Regions from separate parts of the Dietzia sp. WMMA184 genome, predicted to be linked through region 3. Evidence: predicted binding sites of a transcription regulator. Region 3 holds the regulator's gene; each other region holds the start of a gene.

Region 1 (7,524 bases), 640 kb from region 3:
GTGAGCTGCTGCTGCAGGTTCGACGGGGGCTCGGCCGAGGCGCCGGGGGCGGCCCACACCAGCGCGCAGGCCAGGAACGCGACCACCGTCGCGAGCGCTGTCACCGGGGCCTGGCTGAACCGGGAACGGGGTCGCCGGGCGGCGGCGGGCAGGAGTTGGGCGGCGATCATGGCCCCAGCGTATCGGCCCCGAACAGGGGGCACGCCGGTCCTCGCCGGAGGCGGCTACTCTGGGCGTCATGGCAGGGCGGATTCCGGAGCAGGACATCGCCGCGATCCGCGAACGCACCCGTATCGAGGAGATCGTCGGCGAGTACGTCGCGCTCAAACCAGGTGGCGCGGACTCGCTCAAGGGGCTGTCCCCGTTCAAGGACGAGAAGACCCCCTCGTTCCACGTGCGTCCGCAGCACGGCTACTTCCACTGTTTCTCCACGGGTGAGGGCGGCGACGTCTTCGCGTTCCTCATGAAGATGGAGCACATCAGCTTCGTCGAGGCGGTGGAGCAGCTGGCCGACCGGCTGGGCTACCGCATCTCCTACGAGGGCGGCGGGCAGGTCGTCCAGCGCGATCGCGGCACGCGGTCCCGGTTGGCGCAGGCCAACGCGGCCGCGCAGAAGTTCTACGCCGAGCGACTGGCGCAGGATCCGGAGGCGGAGACGGCGCGCACCTTCCTCACCGACCGCGGGTTCGACATGGCCCAGGCCCAGCACTTCGGCTGCGGGTACGCGCCCGCCGGTTGGGACACCATGAGCAAGCACCTCATGCGTCAGGGGTTCGAGCCCAAGGAGCTGGAGGCGGCCGGGCTGTCCAAGACGAGTTCGCGCGGCACCCTCATCGACCGTTTCCACCGCCGGTTGCTGTGGCCCATCCGCAACCTCGGCGGTGAGGTGATCGGGTTCGGCGCGCGCAAGCTGTTCGAGGACGACACCCTGGGCAAGTACATGAACACGCCCGAGACGATGCTCTACAAGAAGTCGCAGGTGCTGTTCGGTCTGGACCTGTCCAAGCGAGAGATCGCCTCGCAGCGCCGCGCGGTGGTGGTCGAGGGCTACACCGACGTCATGGCCATGCACGCGGCCGGCGTCACGACCGCGGTCGCCGCGTGTGGCACCGCGTTCGGCGAGGACCACCTGTCCACGCTGCGGCGCCTGATGTTGGACGACAACTACTTCCGCGGCGAGATCATCTACACCTTCGACGGTGACGAGGCGGGCAAGAAGGCCGCGCTCCGGGCGTTCTCGGGGGATCAGCAGTTCTCCGGCCGGACGTTCGTGGCGGTGGCCCCGCCGGGGACGGATCCGTGCGACCTGCGTCAGAACAAGGGCGACGCGGCGGTGCGGGATCTCGTGTCCGCGCGGGTGCCGATGTTCGAGTTCGCGATCCGCTCGATGCTCGAGGACTACGACCTCGACCACGCCGAGGGGCGCGTGGAGGCCCTGCGTCGCACGGTGCCGGTGGTGGCGGACATCCGCGATTCGACGCTGCGTGACGAGTACGCCCGCCAGCTCGCCGGCTGGGTCGGTTGGGACGACCCGGCGACGGTGGTGCGTCGCGTCCGCGAGGAGGCGCGCAAGAAGGGCCGCGCGCGGTCGGCAGGGTCGGGTCCCGGGTTGCGCAAGCGTGCCCCCGGTGGACCGGGCGGGGGAGCCCGACCGGGGTGGGACGCCGCCGAGCGTGGGGGCGGCGCGGGTCGTGGCCGTGGGGGATACGACGACGACGAGGTCGGCGGCCGCGAAGCTCCGCAGACACCGGAGGTGCCGTCGGGCGTTCCCATCCCCGCCGCGGCGGACCCGGTGCTGTGGCCCCAGCGGGAGGCCGTGAAGGCGGCCCTGCAGTACCCGGGCCTGGCGGGTCCGCTCTTCGACTCGCTGCCGGAGGAGTGCTACACCCACCCCGCCTATGCCACGATCGCGCAGGCGCTGTCGAAGGCCGGGGGGTGCGCGGCCGGCAAGAGCGGCGCGAACTGGGTCTCCGAGGTCTCCGAGGGGCTGGGCGACGACGGGCTGCGCCGACTGGTCGGGAGCCTCGCGGTGGAGACGCTGCGCGTGTCCGAGGAGGCGTTGCCCCGCTACATCTCCGGTGTCCTGGCGCGTCTGCAGGAGGTGTGGGTCTCGGGTCAGATCGCGGACCTCAAGTCCAAGGTGCAGCGGATGAGCCCCGCCGAGGACCCGGAGGGTTATTCCGCGTTGTTCGGTGATCTGGTGGCTCTGGAGGAGTACCGGCGCGGCCTGTTGAACCAGGCGGTCGGCGCGACTCCGGACATCGCCTGACCAGCCGATTTGGTTCGTCGGCCCGGGGCGCACTAAGGTGAGTTCTCGGTATCCGGCATCACCGCCGGGCGCCAGCAGTGATCCCCCATAGCTCAATTGGCAGAGCATTCGACTGTTAATCGAAGGGTTATTGGTTCGAGTCCAATTGGGGGAGCTCAGCAACCAGGTCAGTGGCTTCCGAGCCCTGACCTGGTCTGCATTTCAGGGTGGTCAGCCGGGTGGGGCGTGCAGGGTGGGCCGGTAGATCAGCTCCTGGATCCGGCCGTCGAGGGTGCGGCTCTCGAGCAGTTCGAGGTCATACTCCGCTCACCCCACGGCCCGGGACACTCTCGCCCGGCTCTGCGACGAGGTCGCGGTCGAGCACACCTCGGCGGCCGATTCCGGGCGCACGGTCCGCGTCTCCGCCGTCCACCGCGTGGGCGTGCTGCCGGTGGGCGAGGTCGCGGTGGTGGTGGTCGCCGTGGCTCCGCATCGGGCCGAGGCGTTCGCGGCGTGTTCGGAGCTCATCGAGCGTCTCAAGCACGGGGTGCCCATCTGGAAGCGGCAGCGCTTCACCGACGGCGTCTCCGAATGGGTGGGCGTCGGCGACTGCTGAGTTGGTCAGGCCGGCCGTCTGCGGGGTCGGTACCTGTCCTGACCCGGCGGATTGATGAGTGTGCCGTCGTCGGCGACGATGCGGTCGGCGAAGGCGTTCCACTCGCGTTCCCAGATGGCGTCACGGGCACGGGCCAAGGGGCCCTTGGGTCGGGTGCGGTGTTCGTGTCCGGTGTCGGTGATGATGACGAGTTCACCCAACGGCCCGGACCGGTAGGCGTTGGTCCCGAACGTCTTCTCCCGGTGGTGTTTGCGGCACAGGCAGACGAGGTTCCACTCGGTGGTCGGCCCGCCGAGCTCGGGGTCCTTCGTGTTGAACGCGATCACATGGTCCACGTCGCAGGCCTCGGCGGGAACCGAGCACCCGGGGTGCCGGCAGGTGCCGTCGCGCATGCGGATTCGCTCGGCCATCGCGGGGGTGATCATGTACCGCAGGGCGTGCTCGGGGGAGTCGAGCACGCCGGGGGCGGGGTCGATGAGCTCGAACCGCACGCTCGCGTCGTCGCCCTCGAGCAGTTCCGTGCAGAGCCATTCGACGCTGCTGTAGGTGCCGTGGACGAACTCGACACGGTTGGGCAGGCCCCGGGCCGCGGAGGCGATCACGCTGATGCGGATCGGCTGACCGGCCCGCGCGGCGTTACCCAGCGTGGGCCGGGGGAGGTCCGCCCCGAGCCTGACGTCGCCGAGTGCGATGCCGTCGTGCTCGGACGCGGAGTCAGTGTCGGAGCCGGGGCCGGGGCTGGTCGTGGACGGGTCACCAGCAGGCGGATAGACGGCGAGCGCGGCGAGGGCGTCGGCGCGGAGCTGGTCCAGGGAACCGTCCAGTCCGTCCGCCGAGGCGGCCGACGCATCGGTCTCGATGCGACGACGGAGGAGTTCGGCATCGGCGGCGGTGAGCCTGGCCCACATCGTGGCCATGCCGTTCCGGTCGCCGCGGAATCGGACCGAGCGGGTGGCGGCCGCCGCGGCGGCGGCGTCCTGCGCGGCAGCCGGGTCGTGTCGCTCCACGGCGTCATCGATCGCCGAGTCCACCGCGTTGCGGGTCGGCCGGTCGCCACCGTCGAGATCGTCCGTGAAGCGCGCGACCACCTCGTCCTCCACGATCGACACGATCGCGTCGGACACCTCCGCCAGGCGACACGCGATATCGACCGCCAACTGCTCGGGCAGTAGCCCGCGGTCGACCGTGGATCGCAGACGGGGCAGCCGTCGGTGGATCTGCGTCCCGGCCGTCACCAACCGCGCGGCGTGCCAGCACGTGAGCTGGCACGCCGCCACGAGGTGATCGCGGGCCCGGGCCTCCGGATCCAGCCGGGCGTACGCGGGCCGACGCGAACCGGCGCCGGCCTCGTCGGCCTGCTCCGCCTGTGCCTGGGCGGCCCGGGCGAACTGGTCGACCAGGACATGCGCCGCCTCCAGCCGCGTGGCCCCGGCGCGGTTCTGCGCCAACGTCGCGGCACGGGCCGCCTCGCTGACGGCCTCCATGTCGACCATGCCGAGGGGCTCGGGTACGGCGAACAGTGCACTCGTCGTCGTCACCATTCCACCCCCTCCGCCACCGACATCGAACCTACATTCGACAATACCCGCACCGGCGCACTAGCACAAGGGTTCGATCATTTTCGATCACTCACCCCAACCTGGTACCCACCCACTGCGCCAGGGAAACACCGTCACCTGCACCCGATCGACCAGATCGGCGGCCATCAGCGCCCGGTTCATCGACAAGCTGCCGTGCGAGCGCAACGACACGTCGGATTGCTGCTTCAAGCGAGCGACCACCTCGACGGCGTTTCCGCTGACGATGGCCGCGTCCGGCCAGTCGAGGGGACCATCCAGCGTCGTTGACACCACCGTGGTCAGCAGCGTGGTCATCTGGGTGACCCAGGGGTCGAACACGCCGGAATCGTCAGTAGCCGCCCCAATCACCGTTGTCGTTGTACGACCCGAAGCCGCCTCCCATGGGAGGCAGTCGGCGATCAGCCCGGTTGGAGTGTCCGGAAATCGCCTCGGTCGAAGCTGATGTGGAACCTCCTCGAGTCGATCCGCCAGCCCTCCGGCGTGCGGGTCCACAGGTCCGAGTACTCGCCGAGGCACTCGTAGGACAGATCGGACTGGTCCCCGGCACCGAGGTGGAGGACCCGCGCGTACGTGAGGCTTCGTGCCCGGTCCTCGTCTCCGTGGAAGGCGAGCTGGACCCGATGGTTGCCCAACAGGTGCTGGGACGGTCCGCAGCCCCCGAGGTGCTCCCTGACCCTCTCGATGATCGCCTGCCGACCGGTCGCGCCGTACCCGGTGGCGGACTCGGTGAACAGCTCGCCCAGCCCGTCCCAGTCACGTGAGTCCAACGCTGAGGCCACGTCGGCCAGACGCTCAATGATCAGGTCCCTATCACTTGTCATCTCCCCTTGGTAGCAGTGATCGCCGGGGGATCTCAGCTGTCGTCGCTAATCTGGCCGCCATGACCGACGTCGAGATCGCGCTGTCCACCGGCCGCGTCAAGGGCACCGATCTGGGGGATGTGGTCCGCTACTACGGCATTCCGTACGCCGAGGACCCCGTCGGCGACCTGCGGTTCGCCGCCCCGGTCCGCCGCGAACCGTGGCCGGGCGTCCGCGACGCCACCCGGCCGGCGGCCACCGCGCAGCGGCTGCGCTTCGACCCCGATCCGGCGATCCCCGAGCCGATCGTCGCCGGCACGGACATCCTGCACGTCGACGTGTGGGCTCCCACCGAGGGCACGGGCCACCCGGTTCTGGTGTGGATCCACGGCGGCGGCTGGGAGTCCGGGTCGTCGCACCAGCCCTGGTTCGACGGGACCGCCTTCGCGCGCGCCGGGATCGTCGTGGTCTCGGTGGGCTACCGCCTGGGCGTCGAGGGGTTCACCGCGTTCCCCGACGCCCCGGACAACCGCGGGGTGCGGGACTGGATCATGGCCCTGGAGTGGGTCCGCGACGAGATCGCGGCGTTCGGCGGCGACCCCGGGCAGGTCACGGTGTCGGGTCAGTCGGCGGGCGGCGGGGCGGTGCTCTGCCTGCTCGCCTCGCCGTTGTCGGTCGGCCTGTTCCACCGGGGGATCGCCTCGTCGCCCGCGGTGCTGCGATCGCCTGCCGCTCAGGCCCCCAAGGGCACGACCGCGGCGGAACTGGCCGCCGGCGGGCGGGGCGCCGTCGACGAATTCCACCGGCGCCTGCGCAAGGACAATCCCTTCCTCATGCCGTTCCGGCCGACGGTCGGCGACGACACCGTCCCGGTCCCGCCCCTGGAGGGCATCGGGAGCGGTCCCGGGCTCGCCCTGCCCCTGCTCATCGGCTCCACGGCCACGGAGTTCGAGGGGGTCGTCCGGGCCCTCCCCGGTCCGGCGCTGGTGCCGGGTGCCGCGATGATCCTGCGGTCCCAGGAACTGCCCACCACCGGACTGCGCGCGCTGGCCAGACAGTCGGCGGGCAAGTCGCTGCGCCGGGCGGTGGGGGCGGTGGTCGACGCCGCGACCATCCACTCGACCGTTGTGCGGGCGGCAGAGACCCGGGTGGCGGCCGGCGCGCCCACCTGGGTGTACGACTTCCGCTGGGCCGAGGGCCGCGGCGCCGTGCACTGCGCGGACCTGCCGTTCTTCTGGTCGGTGCCGGAAGCCGCGAACGTGCGGGCCTACCTCGGAGCGGATGCGCCTCCGGATCTGGTCGACGCGATGCACCGGTCGTGGGTCGACTTCGTCCGCTCCGGGGACCCTGGGTCCCCGCCCTATGCGCCTCCCGGGAGACGGGTGCAGGTGTGGGATGACCCTCCCGCCGTCGTCGAGGACGGACTGGCCGACGTCCGCGCGGTCTGGTGGCCCGCCGGAGACTCCTGACGTCTTGCTACGATTGCGCGGCGCGTGCCGGTGACATACCCGGCGCGTGCGGGGGGCTATAGCTCAGTTGGTTAGAGCCGCGGACTCATAATCCGCTGGTCGCGGGTTCGAGCCCCGCTGGCCCCACCACAGCTGGCCCCACCACCACGCCGCGACCCCACCGCGGACGCGGGTCGGCCCGGTCAGGCGGGCCCGGAGCGCCCGACTAGAATCGATCTCCATGGTCGACTCACTGCTCGTCGCCGGTACGACCTCCGATTCCGGAAAGAGCGTCGTGACCACCGCACTGTGTCGGGCGTTCGCCCGACGCGGCATCGACGTGGCCCCGTTCAAGGCCCAGAACATGTCCAACAACTCGATGGTGGTCGCCGCCCCCCACAGCACAGGTCCGCACAGCACAAGCCCGGACGGCACCGCCGAGATCGGGCGCGCGCAGTGGATCCAGGCGCTGGCCGCGGGCGTGGCCCCGGAGCCCGCGATGAACCCGGTGCTCCTCAAACCCGGCGGCGACCGGCGTAGTCACGTGGTGGTGATGGGACAGCCGGCCGGGTCGGTGTCCTCCCGCGACTTCGTCGACGGACGGGCCCACCTTGCCGAGGCCGCGTACGCCGCCTACGACGACCTCGCCTCCCGTCACGAGCTCGTCATCTGCGAGGGGGCCGGCAGCCCCACCGAGATCAACCTGCGTTCCAGCGACTACGTCAACATGGGCCTGGCCCGGCACGCGGACATGCCGGTCGTCGTGGTGGGGGACATCGACCGCGGCGGGGTCTTCGCCGCCCTCTACGGCACGGTCGCACTGCTCGAGCCC
Region 2 (7,524 bases), 1.7 Mb from region 3:
CGCGCGGCCACCCGCGCCTCGACCCAGGCCGCGACCCGCGCCCCACACCACGCCCAGTACGACGAGGCGCTGCGCCGGGGGATCCTCGACGAGGCCACGCGACGGCTCCGGGACGCGGCGCCGGAGACGCTGGGACTGCGGCCGCTCGCCGCCTCCCAGGGCACCTCCACCACGGCGATCTACACGATGTTCGGCGGCAAGTCCGGCCTGCTCGCGGCCGTCGCGCACGAGGCCGACCGGCAACTGGCGGCCGCCCTGCGCGAGTCGCTGCGGCACGACAGCGTCGAGGGCGACATGCGGTCGCTGTGCCGCGCGTACCGGCGGTGGGCACTGGAGAACCAGGGCCTGTACGGGCTGGTCGTGGGCGAGCCGGTGCGGTCGCCGCGAGCCGGGATCGCCGGGGCCGGGGACGGCAGGGGTGGGGACAGCACCGTCGACGCGCTGTGGCGCGAACCGCTGCTCGAGGTGGTCGACGCGGCCGTCGACGAGGGCGTGTTCCGGTCGGCCGACGTGCACGAGACCGCCACCACGATCTGGGCGTCGCTGCACGGGGTCGTGTCGCTGGAGCTGAGTGTGTGGCGGTCCTCGCCCAGCGCCGAGCAGTACTTCGAGACGCAGCTAGCGGCGATCCTGCGGTCGTGGGCGGCGGGGTCGGCGGGCGGCTCGGCCGGGTTCGGCGCGTACGCCGGCGCCACCGGCACGGACGGGGTGGCCCGATGAGCGAACGCGCCTTCTTCACCCTGGACGACAGCGGGGCGTACCTGCCCACCCGGTACGCCCGCAGCGCCTGGTCGGACAGCATGGTCAACGGCCCGGCCGTCGTGGTGGCGGCCGCCCGGTCGCTCGAGCACGAGTTCGGTGCCGAGGAGTTCCAGCCCGCCCGCCTCACGGTGGACCTGTTCGCGCCGGTGCGCAACGAACCCCTGGTCGTCCAGACCGGGGAGATCCGCAGCGGCAACCGCATCCGCGTGGCCGACGCGCGGCTGATCCAGCGGGGCAAGGCCGTCGCCCGCGCCACGTTCGTCCAGCTGCGCCGCGGTGAACAGCCACCGGGGACGGTGTGGCGGTCCGGCCGGGAGCTCGCGGCGCCGGCCGACGCGGATCCGGGGGAGACCGGGCCGGGGACCAACGTGTTCTTCGGCAGCGGCCAGCCCGGCCCCTCGTGGGACCGCGACATGGGCGTGCACCAGAACGACCAGCGGAAGCGCTTCTGGATCCACCCGCTGGACGTGGTGGAGGGCGAGCCGGCCTCCCCGTTCCAGCGGGCCGTGATCGTGTCCGAGTCCACGAGCCTCATGACGCACTGGGGCGACGAGGGGATCGGCTTCATCAACGCCGACCTCACCGTGGCGCTGGCCCGGCTGCCCCGGTCGGGGGACATCGGGATCGAGGCCGACGAGCACGTCAGCGCGGACGGCGTGGCCGTGGGCACCGCCTCGCTGTTCGACCGCGACGGCATCTTCGGCACCGGCACCGTGGTGGCGGTGTCGAACGCGGGGCGACAGATCGACTTCACCCGCCGCCGGGCGGACGGCAACGACCGCCCCGGGTCCGACGAGGCGACCCGCGTATGACCTCCCGGCTCGCCTACTCCAGGATGCTCGATGCGCTCGAGGCGCAGGTCGGGCTGGTGCGGTACGCCCTGGCCGGGGACGGGCTCGGGACCGGTGCGGACGTCACCGCCCCGGTGGTCTCGTGCCAGGGCTGGACCGTGCACGACCTGGTGGTCCACCTGGGCGCCGTCAACTGGTGGGGCGCCGCCACGGTCCGCGAGGCCACGCCCGACACCCGGACCGGGGGCAGGGGAGCGGTCATGGAGTCCGCGCCGCCGGTGACCGAGGGCGCCGCCGCGCTCGCCGACTGGTATGCCGGTCTCACCGCCGAGATGATCGCGACGTTCACCGACACGGCCCCCGACGCCCTGGTCTGGACCTTCTCCGGCCCGGGCCGCGCCGACTTCTGGCCGCGGCGCCAGCTCCACGAGACCTTCGTCCACCGCTGGGACGTCGAGAACGCCCTGCACGGTGCCGCCGCGACGACGCCCGTGCCGGAGGACGTCGCGGTCGACACGATCGACGAGTTCTGTACCGTCATGCGCCCGCACATGGCCGCCCACGTGCCGCCGCTCGCGGTGACGATCCGCCTCCGCGGCGTCCCCCACGCCCCGGAGGGCCCGGCCGCGGTGGGCCTCGCCGCGGGCGCCGAGCCGGTCGGGGCGGGCGCCCTCGGCGCGCTGGAGTGGGAGCTGCCCGGTACGGACGGTGCGGGCCCCGACTCCACGGGCGTGGTCGAGGTGGCGGGGCCGCCGGAGACGCTCGCCCTGCTGCTGTGGGGCCGCGTCGGCCCCGATGCCGCGGGCCTGGAGATCACCGGTGATCGCGACGGACTCGACGCCGCACTGGAGGCCGGACTGTCGACGTGAGGTTCCCCGCCGCGATGGTCACTCTCACTTCGATGGCCGTCGTCGCCGTCGGCGGGGCGGCTGGCACGTTCGCGCGGGTCGTCGTCTCCGAGTTGGCGCCGCCGGCCCTCACCGTGACGCTCGCGATCAACGTCGTGGGCGCGTTCGCACTGGGGGTCGTCCTCACCGTGCTGCCCGAGGGCGGGGCGTGGCGACGAGAGGGACGACGACAACGACGACGACATCACGCCCGGTTACTGCTCGGCCCCGGTTTCTGCGGGGGGTTCACCACCTACTCGCTCATCGCCCTGCAGGTCTCGACCCTGGCGCGGGCGGGTGATGGGGTCGGCGCGATGGTCTATCCCGCGGCGACGCTCGTGCTGGGCGGTGTGGCCACCGTGCTCGGGATGGCGCTGGGATCGCTGGGTCATGACGGTGGGTGACGCCGTGATGGCGGTGTGGGTCGCGCTCGGCGGGGGCGTGGGCGCGGCCCTGCGCTACGGCGTGGGCCTGGCGGTCGCCGCGCGGTGGCATGGCCGGTTTCCGCTGGGCACGTTCCTCGTCAACGTGTCGGGTTCGTTCGCACTGGGCCTGGTCATGGGGCTGCTGGCCGGACCCACGGGAAGCGGCGGGACGGTGGCCGTGCTGCTGGGCACGGGGGCGCTCGGCGGCTACACGACGTTCTCCACGGCCAGTTATGACACCGTTCGCCTGGCCCGCGACGGCCGGTTCCTCACCGCGGCGGCGTACGGGGTGGGGACGATGACAGCCACGGTGGCCGCCGCCGCTCTGGGGTGGTGGCTCGCGGGCTCGTGATGGATCACGACTCGGGCTTGCGGACCACCGGCGCATGGTCCACGGTGGGGTGATGGGGCATCGGATGTTCGTCGCGGTCGTGCCGCCCGACGAGGTTCGCGAGGAACTGGAGCGGTTCCTCGAGCCGCGGCCGGGTCTGACGTGGACGAACCCCGCCCAGTGGCACCTCACCCTGACGTTCTGTCCCGACGTCGACGACTGGCGCCTCGACGAGCTGACCGAGCGGGTGGAGGCGGTCGCCCGGAAGCACGAGCCGTTCACTCTCCGGCTGGCCGGCGCGGGGGCGTTCCCCTCGGTCGAGCGGGCCAAGGTGTTGTGGGCGGGGGTCGATCAGCCCGAGGATCGGCCGCTCCACGCGCTCGCGGCGGGCGTCCGCTCGGCCGCCAACGCGGCGGGCTGCGCCCCGGACGGCGCCCGGTTCCGTCCGCACCTCACGCTCGCCCGGCTCGGCGGTCGCGACGATGCGACCGCCTGGCTGCGGGTGCTCGACACCTTCACGAGCAGCCGGTGGGAGGTTTCCGAGGTCGCGCTCGTCGACTCGTTCCTCGGCGAGGGGCCGCGGGGCCGGGCTCGCCACGAGGTCGTGGCCCGGTTGCCGCTGGGCGCGGGCGAGTGACGCTGGTGGGACCCGCCCGGGGGCTGAACGGACAGGCCCGGCGACGGCTACCGTATGGCGCGTGGAACTCATCGGGACCGTCGATCCGGCTCACCCTCTCGTCGTCGTCGCGCTGGAGCAGGAGGCGCGGCACTTCGTCACCGACTTCCCGGTGCTCGTCACCGGCGTCGGCAAGGTGCGCGCGGCCGTGGCCGTCGCGCACGCGCTCGGTGGCGGGGCCCGGCCGCGTGAGCTGGTCAACGTGGGCACCGCGGGCGGGTTGCACCCGGGGATGGAGGGCACGCACGAGATCGCGACCGTGTTCCAGCACGACTTCGACGACCCCGCCCTGCACGCCGTCACCGGCCGGCACGACGGCCCGCCGCTGGCGCTGTCCGCCCTGCGTGCGGTGACCCCCGAGCACGCCGCCGCGCCGTCGGGGCCCGGGGGATCGGCTGCGCCCGTGCTCGCGACCGGCGACAGTTTCGTCGCGGGCGGCCCGGTGCGGAACCGCCTGGCCGGGATCGCCGACCTGGTGGACATGGAGGGGTATGCGGTGGCCGCGGCGGGCGCGATGGTGGGCGTACCCACGCGGCTGGTCAAGCACGTCTCGGATGCCGCCGACGAGTCCGCGGGCACCACGTGGGTCGAGGGTGTCGACGCCTGCGCGCGGATCCTGGCGCAGTGGGTGGGTACCAGGTTGGGATGAGTGATCGAAGATGATCGAACCCTTGTACTAATGCGCCGGCGCGGGTACTATCGAATGTAGGTTCGATGTCGATGTCGATGTTCGATGTCGATGTCGATGTCGATGTCGATGTCGGTGGCGGAGGGGGTGGAATGGTGACGACGACGAGTGCGCTGTTCGCCGTACCCGAGCCCCTCGGCATGGTCGATATGGAGGCCGTCAGCGAGGCGGCCCGTGCCGCGACGCTGGCGCAGAACCGCGCCGGGGCCACGCGGCTCGAGGCGGCGCATGTCCTGGTCGACCAGTTCGCCCGGGCCGAGCAGGTACAGGCGGAGGAGGCCGGCGCCGGTTCGCGTCGGCCCGCGTACGCCCGGCTGGATCCGGAGGCCCGGGCCCGCGATCACCTCGTGGCGGCGTGTCAGCTCACGTGCTGGCACGCCGCGCGGTTGGTGACGGCCGGGACGCAGATCCACCGGCGGCTGCCCCGTCTGCGATCCACGGTCGACCGCGGGCTGCTGCCCGAGCAGTTGGCGGTCGATATCGCGTGTCGCCTGGCGGAGGTGTCCGACGCGATCGTGTCGGCCGTGGAGGACGAGGTGGTCGCGCGCTTCACGGACGATCTCGACGGTGGCGACCGGCCGACCCGCAACGCGGTGGACTCGGCGATCGATGACGCCGTGGAGCGACACGACCCGGCTGCCGCGCAGGACGCCGCCGCAGCGGCGGCCGCCACCCGCTCGGTCCGTTTCCGCGGCGACCGGAACGGCATGGCCACGATGTGGGCCAAGCTCACCGCCGCCGATGCCGAACTCCTCCGGCGTCGCATCGAGACCGATGCGTCGGCCGCCTCGGCGGACGGACTGGACGGTTCCCTGGATCAGCTCCGCGCCGACGCCCTCGCCGCGCTCGCCGTCTATCCGCCTGCTGGTGACCCGTCCGCGACCAGCCCTTGCGCGACCGACCCTGCCGCTGCCCCTGCGTCCGAGCACGACGGCATCGAGCTCGGCGACGTCAGGCTCGGGGCGGACCTCCCCCGGCCCACGCTGGGCAACGCCGCGCGGGCCGGTCAGCCGATCCGCATCAGCGTGATCGCCTCCGCGGCCCGGGGTCTGCCCAACCGTGTCGAGTTCGTCCACGGCACCTACAGCAGCGTCGAGTGGCTCTGCACGGAACTGCTCGAGGGCGACGACGCGAGCGTGCGGTTCGAGCTCATCGACCCCGCCCCCGGCGTGCTCGACTCCCCCGAGCACGCCCTGCGCTACGTGATCACCCCGGCGATGGCCGAGCGAATCCGCATGCGCGACGGGACCTGCCGCCACCCCGGGTGCTCGGTTCCCGCCGAGGCCTGCGACGTGGACCATGTGATCGCGTTCAACACGAACGACCCTGAGCTCGGCGGGCCGACCACCGAGTGGAACCTCGTCTGCCTGTGCCGCAAACACCACCGCGAGAAGACGTTCGGGACCAACGCCTACCGGTCCGGGCCGTTGGGTGAACTCGTCATCATCACCGACACCGGACACGAACACCGCACCAGACCCAAGGGACCCTTGGCCCGTGCCCGTGACGCCATCTGGGAACGCGAGTGGAACGCCTTCGCCGACCGCATCGTCGCCGACGACGGCACACTCATCAATCCGCCGGGTCAGGACAGGTACCGACCCCGCAGACGGCCGGCCTGACCGCCTCAGCAGTCGCCGACGCCCACCCATTCGGAGACGCCGTCGGTGAAGCGCTGCCGCTTCCAGATGGGCACCCCGTGCTTGAGCCGCTCGATGAGCTCCGAACACGCCGCGAACGCCTCGGCCCGATGCGGAGCCACAGCGACCACCACCACCGCGACCTCGCCCACCGGCAGCACGCCCACGCGGTGGACGGCGGACACGCGGACCGTGCGCCCGGAATCGGCCGCCGAGGTGTGCTCGGCCGCGACCTCGTCGCAGAGCCGGGCGAGCGTGTCCCGGGCCGTGGGGTGAGCCGAATACTCGATGTCGTGGACCCGGCGGCCCCCGTCGTGGTCGCGCACGACGCCGGAGAACGTCACCATCGCCCCGTCGGCGCTGGTCCACACGGCCTTCTCGACCTCGCGCGGGTCGATCTCCCGGTCGGTGATGTCCACCAGCGGACTGGAGACGCTCATCGGTGTCCTCCTCCGTGGGCGTGGACGTCGAGCAGGTGCTCGAGCAGGTCGTCGAGGACCGCCAACCCGTCGCGGACTCCGCCCGTCGAGCCCGGCAGGTTCGCCACCAGGGTACGTCCGGCGAAGCCCGCGAGCCCGCGGCTCATCGCCGCCGTCGGCGTGGCCGCCAGGCCGCGGGCCCGCATCGCCTCGGCGACCCCCGGCAGCTCCAGCTCCAGGTGCGGCGCGGTGGCCTCCGGCGTGCGGTCGTCCGGGGCGACCCCCGTACCGCCGGTGGTGAACAGGACCGCGGGGGAGCGGCGGACGTGCTCGGTGACGGCCGTGGCGATGTCGGCGTCGGCCACCACGTGCACCTCGACCGGCGAGAAACCGCGCTCGAGGAGCCAACCCTCGATGGCGGGGCCGGTGGTGTCCTCGCGGTGGCCGTGCGCGGCGGCGGTGGAGGAGACGACGACGACACCACTTCGGCCGGAATCGAGCGCGGCGGGCCCGGTGTTCGCGCGCGGCACCTCGTCGTCGTCGTTCCCGGTCGCCTTCTCGGATTCTCGCGTCCAGTCACCGCGTTTGCCGCCCGTCTTGGCGGCGAGGCGGACCCCGTCCATAGTGGCGAGCGGGTCGACGGCCTTGACCATGTCGTGCAGCGTCAGCCCGGCCACGGAGACGGCGGTCAGGGCTTCCATCTCGACACCCGTCCTGCCCGTCGTCTTGGCGGTGGCCTGCACGTGGATCTCGCCGGCCTCCTCGTCGAGGTCGAAGCTCACCTTGACCGAGTTCAGCGGGATCTGGTGGCACAGCGGGACGAGCTCGGAGGTCTTCTTGGCCGCGCCGATCCCGGCCAGGCGGGCGGTGGACAGGACGTCGGCCTTGCCCAGCGAATCCCCTGC
Region 3 (7,524 bases):
CTCTCCGAACTCGGGGCGGTCAGGGTCGACGACGACGAGCGCCCTCACCTGACCGAGGTGGGCCGTGACATGGCGGCACTCCCCCTCGATCCCCGACTCGCCCGGATGGTGGTCGAGGGCCACCGCAACGGTTCGCTGTCGGACGTGCTGGTGGTGGTCGCCGCCCTGACGGTGCAGGACGTCCGCGAACGTCCCGCGGAGGAGCGGGACAAGGCGGATTTGCTGCACCGCCGCTTCGCGGACAAGACGTCCGACTTCCTCGGATATCTCAATCTGTGGAGGTACATCACCGAGCAGCGCCGTGAGCTGTCCGGCAGCGCCTTCCGCAAGATGTGCAAGGCGGAGTATCTCCACTGGCTCCGCATCCGCGAGTGGCAGGACCTCAACTCCCAGCTGCGGAGCATGTGCCGTGAACGCGGGTGGCATCCCGCGTCGGGACACGCCGCGGAGGACGACCTCCACAAGGCGGTCCTGACCGGCCTGCTCACCAACGTCGGTATGCGAGACGAGGAGACCCGCGAGTTCCGGGGCACACGGGGCATCCGGTTCCAGGTGTTCCCCGGGTCGGACCTGTCCAGGAAGCCTCCCCGCTGGGTGATGGCCTCCGAGCTCGTCGAGACGTCCCGGTTGTGGGCGCGTGATGTCGCCCGGATCGATCCGGGGTGGATCGAACAACTCGGGGGTCACCTCACCCGCACCCAGTATTCCGAACCGCACTGGTCGGACGCGCAGGGTGCCGCGATGGCGTACGAGAAGGTCCTGCTGCTGGGATTGACCGTGGTGGAGGCGCGGCGGATCCTGCTCTCCAGGGTCGACACCCCGCTCGCCCGCGAGATGCTCGTCCGCCACGGAATCGTGGAAGGTCGCCTGGAGACCCGGGTCCCGGTCATCCGCGAGAACGCCCGGGCCGTGGAGCAGGCCCGCGAGCTGGAGACGCGGAGCCGTCGTCGGGACCTGGTGATCGACGACGAGGCGTTGGTGGCCTTCTATCTCGAGCGCCTGCCCGAGGACATCACCTCCGGCCGGCATCTGGAGTCCTGGTGGAAGAAACGTGGTCATCGCGACCCGGACAGCCTCCGTCTCACTCCCGAGGACATACGCACCTCCGAGGCGGTGCCCGACGCCGCCGATTTCCCGCCCCTCTGGCGTCAGGGAGAGCGGAGTTTCGAACTGCTGTACGCGTTCGATCCCGGCGTCACGACCGACGGGATCACCGTGCGCATCCCGCTGCCGCAGCTGTCCTCGGTCACCACCGCCGGGTTCGAATGGCTGGTGCCGGGGCTGCGGGAGGAGCTCTACACGGAGATGCTCCGCACGCTCCCCAAGTATCTGCGCCGGCTGTGTTCTCCGCCCGCGGAATTCGCGGCCCTGTTGGCGGGCGACGTCTCGCCCCGCTCCGCCCCCTTGTCCGTGGCTCTCGCGCGAGCGTTGTCTGCCCGGATCGGTACCACGGTCGATCCGCGGGACTTCGATCAGAACCAGCTGCCGGGCCACCTCCGGATGCGCTTCGAGGTGGTCGACGGTGACGAGGTCGTGGCCTCGGGAACGGATCTCGCACAGTTGAGGACCCGGTTGGTGGACAGGGTGCGGGCGACCCTCAACGCCCGTCTCGTACCGGACAAGGGGCCCTACCGGGAGTGGACATCCGACACCATCGGCGATCTCCCGCAGTCGGTCACCGGCTCGGTGGACGGGGTCGAGGTGACCGTCTACCCCGCCCTGCGTGTCGGTGGGGACGGCATCCACGTCGTGGCGTGCGCCACGGAGGACGAGCGTCGATCCACCCAGGCGTCAGCGGTGCTCACGCTGGTCTCGGGCGGCCTGGTCTCGACGGCATCGATTCTGCGCGGTCGCCCGGTCCAGCAGCGGCTCGCGCTCACCCAGTACCCGCATGGCGGGATGGAGTCCCTGGTCTCGGATGCGTCGCTCGCCGCGAGTGGGCGGATCATCGCCCGACGTAAGGGCTCACCGGTTCTCACGGTCGCGGAGTTCCAGGATATCCAGGCCACTGCGAGGGCGGAGGTCCCCGGTGCGGTGGCGTCCGCGATCTCGGCGGCGGTTCCCGCGCTGATGGCCGCCCAGTCCGTGTCGGGCCGTTTGGCGGAGGTGCCGGCAGACGTCGCCGACGATGTCCGTCCCTCGCTGGACTTCCTCGTCGGGCGGGGATTCCTCGCCCGCCATCCCTCGGATGTGCTCCCACATCTGGAGCGGCATGTGCGGGCGGTCGGTGTCCGGTTGGACCTCGCGGAGAAGTCTCCCGCCCGGCACGGCGAGCTCACGGCGAAGTTGAGCCGCTCCGAGTCGACCGTCGAGGACGCATGCGCGGCCCTGCGACGGCGGCCGGGCGGGGCGCGGGCGTGCCGGGATCTGCGGTGGATGCTCGCCGAGTACCGGGTGGGGCTGTTCGCGCAGTCACTGGGTACGGCCCGTCCAGTGTCGGCAGAGCGGATCGACAAGGCGGTGGCGTCTGCGCTCGCCCCACGGTCGTCCAGATGACGTTGCGCGGTCAGCGGCTCGCGCGACGCTCTCGGAGGGCGATGATCTCGCGTTCGAAGTCGTCGGCCGAGCTGAACTGCTTGTACACGGATGCAAAACGCAGGTAGGCGACCTCGTCCAGATCCTGCAGAGGGCCCAGGATGGCGAGCCCGATCTCGTGGGCCGGAACCTCGGACACACCGCCGGAGCGCACTGCGTCCTCGACCTGCTGGGCGAGGCGACGGAGAGCGTCCTCGTCGACCGATCGTCCCTGGCACGCGCGGCGGACACCGCGAACGACCTTGTCCCGGCTGAACGCCTCGGTCACCCCGTTCCGCTTGAGAACCGTCAGCAGTGGCGTCTCGAGCGTCGTGAACCGGTGTCCGCACCGGGGGCACTCCCGTCGACGCCGGATCGCCTGTCCCTCGTCGACGGATCGTGAGTCGATCACCCGGGAGTCCTCGTGATGGCATGTCGGGCAGTACATTCCCGTGGGGCCCTTCGTCGACCGGAGTTCACACGTCCCGGATCGTGCCTGACGGAACGCGGGGGTGGCAGACCGCCGCCCGCGGTCCATTCTAGGAGGCCCGCTGCCCGGTCACGCGTAGGCGGGTCCGCCGAGGAAGGCCACTGCGAGAAGCATGATCACGCCGAATGCAATCCCGCACGCCAGCAGTGCCCAGGCCGGCACGTCGTCGACCACCCCGGTGGACACCGGGGCCTCGACGTGGCACGCCCGCGCGCGGTCCGTCGAGACCGGGCGCACGAGTACACGCCGACCGGGGGCGACCGATGTGACGGTGGCCGGACGGGCCGCCACCCGCGGCCGGACGAGGTTCCCCGCACGGGCGGACGTGACGGCCAGCCGATTGCCCTCGGGTCGGACCAGCGTGCGCCGCGGCGCAGGCGTGGGACGCACGAGCACCGACACATCTCTCGGCCGGTCGAGGTGAGCGCCCTGTCCACGATGGTCATCGGGGCAGACCTCGGTCCACCGCACGGCCGGACGTGGGTGGGACTGAAGCTCGACAACGGTCATGGTGGCTCCCTACTCGATACGGTGTGCGATCAGGGTTCGCACACCTGTATGTCTGTCTCAGTACATCTGTTCGAATCCGAACTCCCCTAGAGTTGTATCACGCGACTCCGACACAATCACGATTCGCAGAGGAATTTCTTCGAACACGTGTGTGGCGCAAGGCGGTGGTTGGCACTAGGGTGTAGACAGATCACAGCGTCGAACATCCATTCGCCGAAGGGACCCCACGAGATGCCGAAGCCCGATTTCGAGTCACTGACGGACCGACAGAAGAGCGTTCTCCTGCACATCCACGACACCGTCAAGGAGCGTGGTTATCCGCCGAGCATCCGCGAGATCGGGGACGCGGTCGGCTTACAGTCCACGTCGTCGGTGGCGCATCAACTCCGCACGTTGGAGAAGAAGGGCTTCCTGACGCGGGATCCTCACAAGCCGCGCGCGGTCGACGTCCACGGTGTCCCGGGGCAGAAGTCACGGGGCCGCCGGTCACCTGCGCCGGAGCCCCAGCGTCCGGGAGGCGCGGTCGAACCCGTCTACGTACCCGTCCTCGGCCGGATCGCGGCGGGCGGGCCCATCCTCGCGGAACAGGCCGTCGAGGAGATCTTCCCCCTGCCGGCGGACCTCGTCGGGTCAGGTGATCTGTTCATGCTCAAGGTCGTCGGCGAGTCGATGATCGACGCCGCCATCTGCGATGGCGACTACGTGGTGGTCAGGCGGCAGAACGTCGCGGACAACGGGGAGATCGTCGCCGCCATGATCGACGGGGAGGCCACGGTCAAGACCTTCCGGAACGACTCGAGCGGAGTCTGGTTGTTGCCCCACAATCCGTCGTTCAGCCCGATTCCGGGCGAGCACGCGACGATCCTCGGCAAGGTCGTGACGGTGTTCCGGAAACTCTGAGTCCCGGTTCGAACGACGCGCCGCCCGTCCCCGCAGGGGTCAGGCGGCGCCGTCATGTGGATCGCGGACCGCGAACTCGTCCAGTTCGCCGGCCACGGACGCGGGCAACCGGACCACCAGCCGGGTTCCGTCCTGGGTGTGTTCCTCCTCGACCACCGCGCCCTCGGCGTGGACCCGCGACACCACGTCCCCGCGGGAGTACGGGACGGACAGGGTCAGCTCGGTGTCCCCGGAGGCGACGATCTGGGTGATCCTCTCGAGGAGTTCGTCGACACCCTGCCCGGTGACCGCCGAGACGAACACGGCGTCGGGCAGCGCGTGGTGCAATTCGGTGAGGACCACGGGATCCGCGGCGTCGATCTTGTTGATCACCAGGAGTTCCCGAGGCCGCTCCGCGTTCTGCTCTTCCACCACCTCGTTGATCACCTTGCGCACCGCCTCGATCTGGCGGAGCGGGAAGGCATCCGAACCATCCACCACGTGGAGGAGCAACTCGGAGTCGACGACCTCTTCAAGAGTCGACCTGAAGGCCTCGACCAACTGGGTCGGCAGATGCCTGACGAATCCCACGGTGTCCGTGAAGACGACCGCCCTGCCGTCGGGCAACTCGGCCTTCCTCGTCGTCGGATCGAGGGTGGCGAACAGGGCGTTCTGAACCAGGACGCCGGCTCCGGTGATCCTGTTGAGCAGGCTGGACTTCCCGGCGTTCGTGTATCCGGCGATGGCGATGGACGGCACCGGAGTGGAACGCCGACGGTGCCGTTTGGTGTCCCGGGCCTGCTTCATCCCCTTGATGTCGCGACGCAGACGGGCCATCCGCTCGCGGATCCGGCGCCGATCGGTCTCGATCTTGGTCTCACCCGGGCCGCGAAGACCGACGCCGCCGTTGCTGCCGGCACGGCCGCCCGCCTGGCGGGACAACGACTCGCCCCACCCACGCAGACGGGGCAGCATGTACTCCATCTGGGCGAGCGACACCTGGGCCTTGCCCTCACGGCTGGTGGCGTGCTGCGCGAAGATGTCGAGGATCAGCGCGGTACGGTCGATGACCTTGACATTGACCGCCTTCTCCAGCGCGAGCAGCTGCCCCGGGGTGAGCTCGCCGTCGCAGATGACGGTGTCGGCGCCGGTCGCCGCGATCACGTCCTTGAGGACGCTGACCTTGCCCGACCCGATGTACGTGGCGGCATCGGGCTTGTCGCGGCGCTGGATGAGCGCGTCGCACACCTCCGATCCCGCGGTCTCGGCGAGCTGGGCGAGCTCGTCCATCGCGGCGTCCGCCTGCGCGGCGGACCCTTCGGTCCAGACACCGACGAGCACGACACGTTCGAGTCGGAGCTGGCGGTACTCGGCGTCGTTGACGTCCTGGAGTTCGGTGGAGAGCCCCGCCACCCGGCGCATCGAGGATCTCTCCTCGAGCTGGAATTCACCGATGGATGGATCGAGGTCGCGTGTCGGCCGGTCAGCGGCCGTGTGATCAGTAGTCATTCGGGTTCATCTTCTCACACCGGGCCCCCCGGTGTCCCGTTCGAGACGGTGTGCTACCGACCACGGTGGTAATGACCGTGGGCGACGAGTGTGGACGGCCCTGTGAGCGAGGACCCGGCACCGGTCAGTGATACCTCCACCTCGCCGCCCGGGACCACCACGACGACGTCGCCCGTCGCCTCCCCCGAGTCGGCCAGCGCGGCGACCGCGGTCGCGACGATTCCGGTTCCGCAGGACATGGTCTCCCCTGATCCCCGCTCGTGGACCCGCATGGAGACCCGACCGTCCACCATCGGGGTGGCGATCTCGACATTGACGCCGTCGGGAAAGAAGGCCCGGTCGTACCCGGGGGCCTCCTGCACCCGCAGCCCGGCGAGGTCCGCGGCGTCCAGATCGGGGACCACACAGGCGAGGTGCGGATTGCCCATGTCGACGGCGAGCCCGGCGAACGTCCGGCCACCGACCTCCGCCGACGACAGTCCGAGCAGTCGCGGCTCCCCCATGTCCACCCGCACCACGGCGTCATCACCCGAGTGTGAGAGGACCTCGGCGGGGCGGGCCCCGGACCGCGTGCCCACCGGGATCGAGCCGACCTCCGCTCTCCCGGTCGCGACGAGGGCGTGGGCGAAGACCCGGACCCCGTTGCCGCACATCTCCGCGATGGAGCCATCGGCGTTGCGGTAGTCCATGAACCAGTCCGCACTGTCCACGCCGGGCGGCAGGCTCGCGAGCACGCCCCGGTCGACGAGGGCTCCGGCGGTCGCGATCCTCAGCACCCCGTCGGCGCCGATTCCGCCACGCCGATCGCACAGTGCGCGTACCAGGTCGACGTCGAGGTCCAGGTCGGCCTGATCGTCCGGGAGGATCACGAAGTCGTTGAGGGTGCCGTGGCCCTTGAGGAAGGCGATACCGTCGGGCTGCGAGGCCTGGCGCGTCGAAGTCATGGCGAAATCGTACTCGCCGGCGGGGACCGTTCCGCACCGTGGAAATGTCGGATGATGCCGGACGGTACGCCAACTAGAGTCGACCGGGAGAACGGTCCCCTACCTCCAGGAGAGCATCGATGTCCGAACGCATCACTGTCGGCGGAATCCAGGTCGACGAGGTCCTGTACGACTTCGTCAACTCCCAGGCGATCCCGGGCACCGGGGTCGATCCCGACGCGTTCTGGGCGGGCGCCTCCGAGATCTTCACCGAGCTGGCCCCCCGCAACCGCGAACTGCTCGACACCCGCGACCGGTTGCAGTCCGAGATCGACGCCTGGCACCACGAGAATCCGGCGCCGATCGACCCGACCGCCTACAAGGCGTTCCTGCAGGAGATCGGGTACCTGGTGCCCGAGCCCGAGTCCGTGTCCGTCACGACCGAGAACGTCGACGCGGAGATCGCCACGGTCGCCGGCCCGCAGCTCGTCGTGCCGGTCATGAACGCCCGGTTCGCGATCAACGCGGGCAACGCCCGATGGGGTTCGCTCTACGACGCGCTCTACGGCACCGATGCGATCCCGGAGTCCGACGGCGCCGAGCAGGGCTCGGGGTACAACAAGGTCCGCGGCGACAAGGTCATCGACTGGGCCCGTGAATTCCTCGACGACGCCGCACCGCTGGCGTCGGGCAGCCACG

The links. The regulator LexA, encoded in region 3, represses DNA repair genes until DNA is damaged. The targets are predictions, from matches to a motif close to CGAACANNTGTTCG.
Region 1: a site for LexA is predicted at 4,429-4,442, ahead of CK206_RS04915 (HNH endonuclease signature motif containing protein). Genes of this name have one in related genera too.
Region 2: a site for LexA is predicted at 4,573-4,586, ahead of CK206_RS09925 (HNH endonuclease signature motif containing protein). Genes of this name have one in related genera too.

What each region holds. Positions count from the first base shown of each region.
Region 1 covers NZ_NXEI01000001.1:1,063,029-1,070,552, reverse strand. The annotation lists gene CK206_RS20655 (YgcG family protein) at 1-170, opposite strand, end outside; gene dnaG (DNA primase) at 239-2,269, shown strand; tRNA gene CK206_RS04925 (tRNA-Asn) at 2,351-2,423, shown strand; partial or broken gene CK206_RS20710 (deaminase) at 2,480-2,575, opposite strand; partial or broken gene CK206_RS04920 (molybdenum cofactor biosynthesis protein MoaE) at 2,550-2,864, shown strand; gene CK206_RS04915 (HNH endonuclease signature motif containing protein) at 2,870-4,405, opposite strand; partial or broken gene CK206_RS04910 (dihydrofolate reductase family protein) at 4,514-4,771, opposite strand; gene CK206_RS04905 (nuclear transport factor 2 family protein) at 4,843-5,265, opposite strand; gene CK206_RS04900 (carboxylesterase/lipase family protein) at 5,325-6,713, shown strand; tRNA gene CK206_RS04895 (tRNA-Ile) at 6,766-6,842, shown strand; gene CK206_RS04890 (cobyric acid synthase) at 6,934-7,524, shown strand, end outside.
Region 2 covers NZ_NXEI01000001.1:2,161,874-2,169,397, reverse strand. The annotation lists gene CK206_RS09960 (TetR/AcrR family transcriptional regulator) at 1-720, shown strand, start outside; gene CK206_RS20015 (hypothetical protein) at 1-11, opposite strand, end outside; gene CK206_RS09955 (acyl-CoA thioesterase domain-containing protein) at 717-1,574, shown strand; gene CK206_RS09950 (maleylpyruvate isomerase family mycothiol-dependent enzyme) at 1,571-2,422, shown strand; gene CK206_RS09945 (CrcB family protein) at 2,437-2,844, shown strand; gene crcB (fluoride efflux transporter CrcB) at 2,831-3,217, shown strand; gene thpR (RNA 2',3'-cyclic phosphodiesterase) at 3,270-3,833, shown strand; gene CK206_RS09930 (nucleosidase) at 3,895-4,521, shown strand; gene CK206_RS09925 (HNH endonuclease signature motif containing protein) at 4,653-6,182, shown strand; gene CK206_RS09920 (molybdenum cofactor biosynthesis protein MoaE) at 6,188-6,640, opposite strand; gene moaCB (bifunctional molybdenum cofactor biosynthesis protein MoaC/MoaB) at 6,637-7,524, opposite strand, start outside.
Region 3 covers NZ_NXEI01000001.1:422,737-430,260, reverse strand. The annotation lists gene hrpA (ATP-dependent RNA helicase HrpA) at 1-2,496, shown strand, start outside; gene nrdR (transcriptional regulator NrdR) at 2,507-2,962, opposite strand; gene CK206_RS01980 (hypothetical protein) at 3,074-3,514, opposite strand; gene lexA (transcriptional repressor LexA) at 3,704-4,414, shown strand; gene hflX (GTPase HflX) at 4,454-5,902, opposite strand; gene dapF (diaminopimelate epimerase) at 5,956-6,846, opposite strand; gene CK206_RS01960 (malate synthase G) at 6,966-7,524, shown strand, end outside.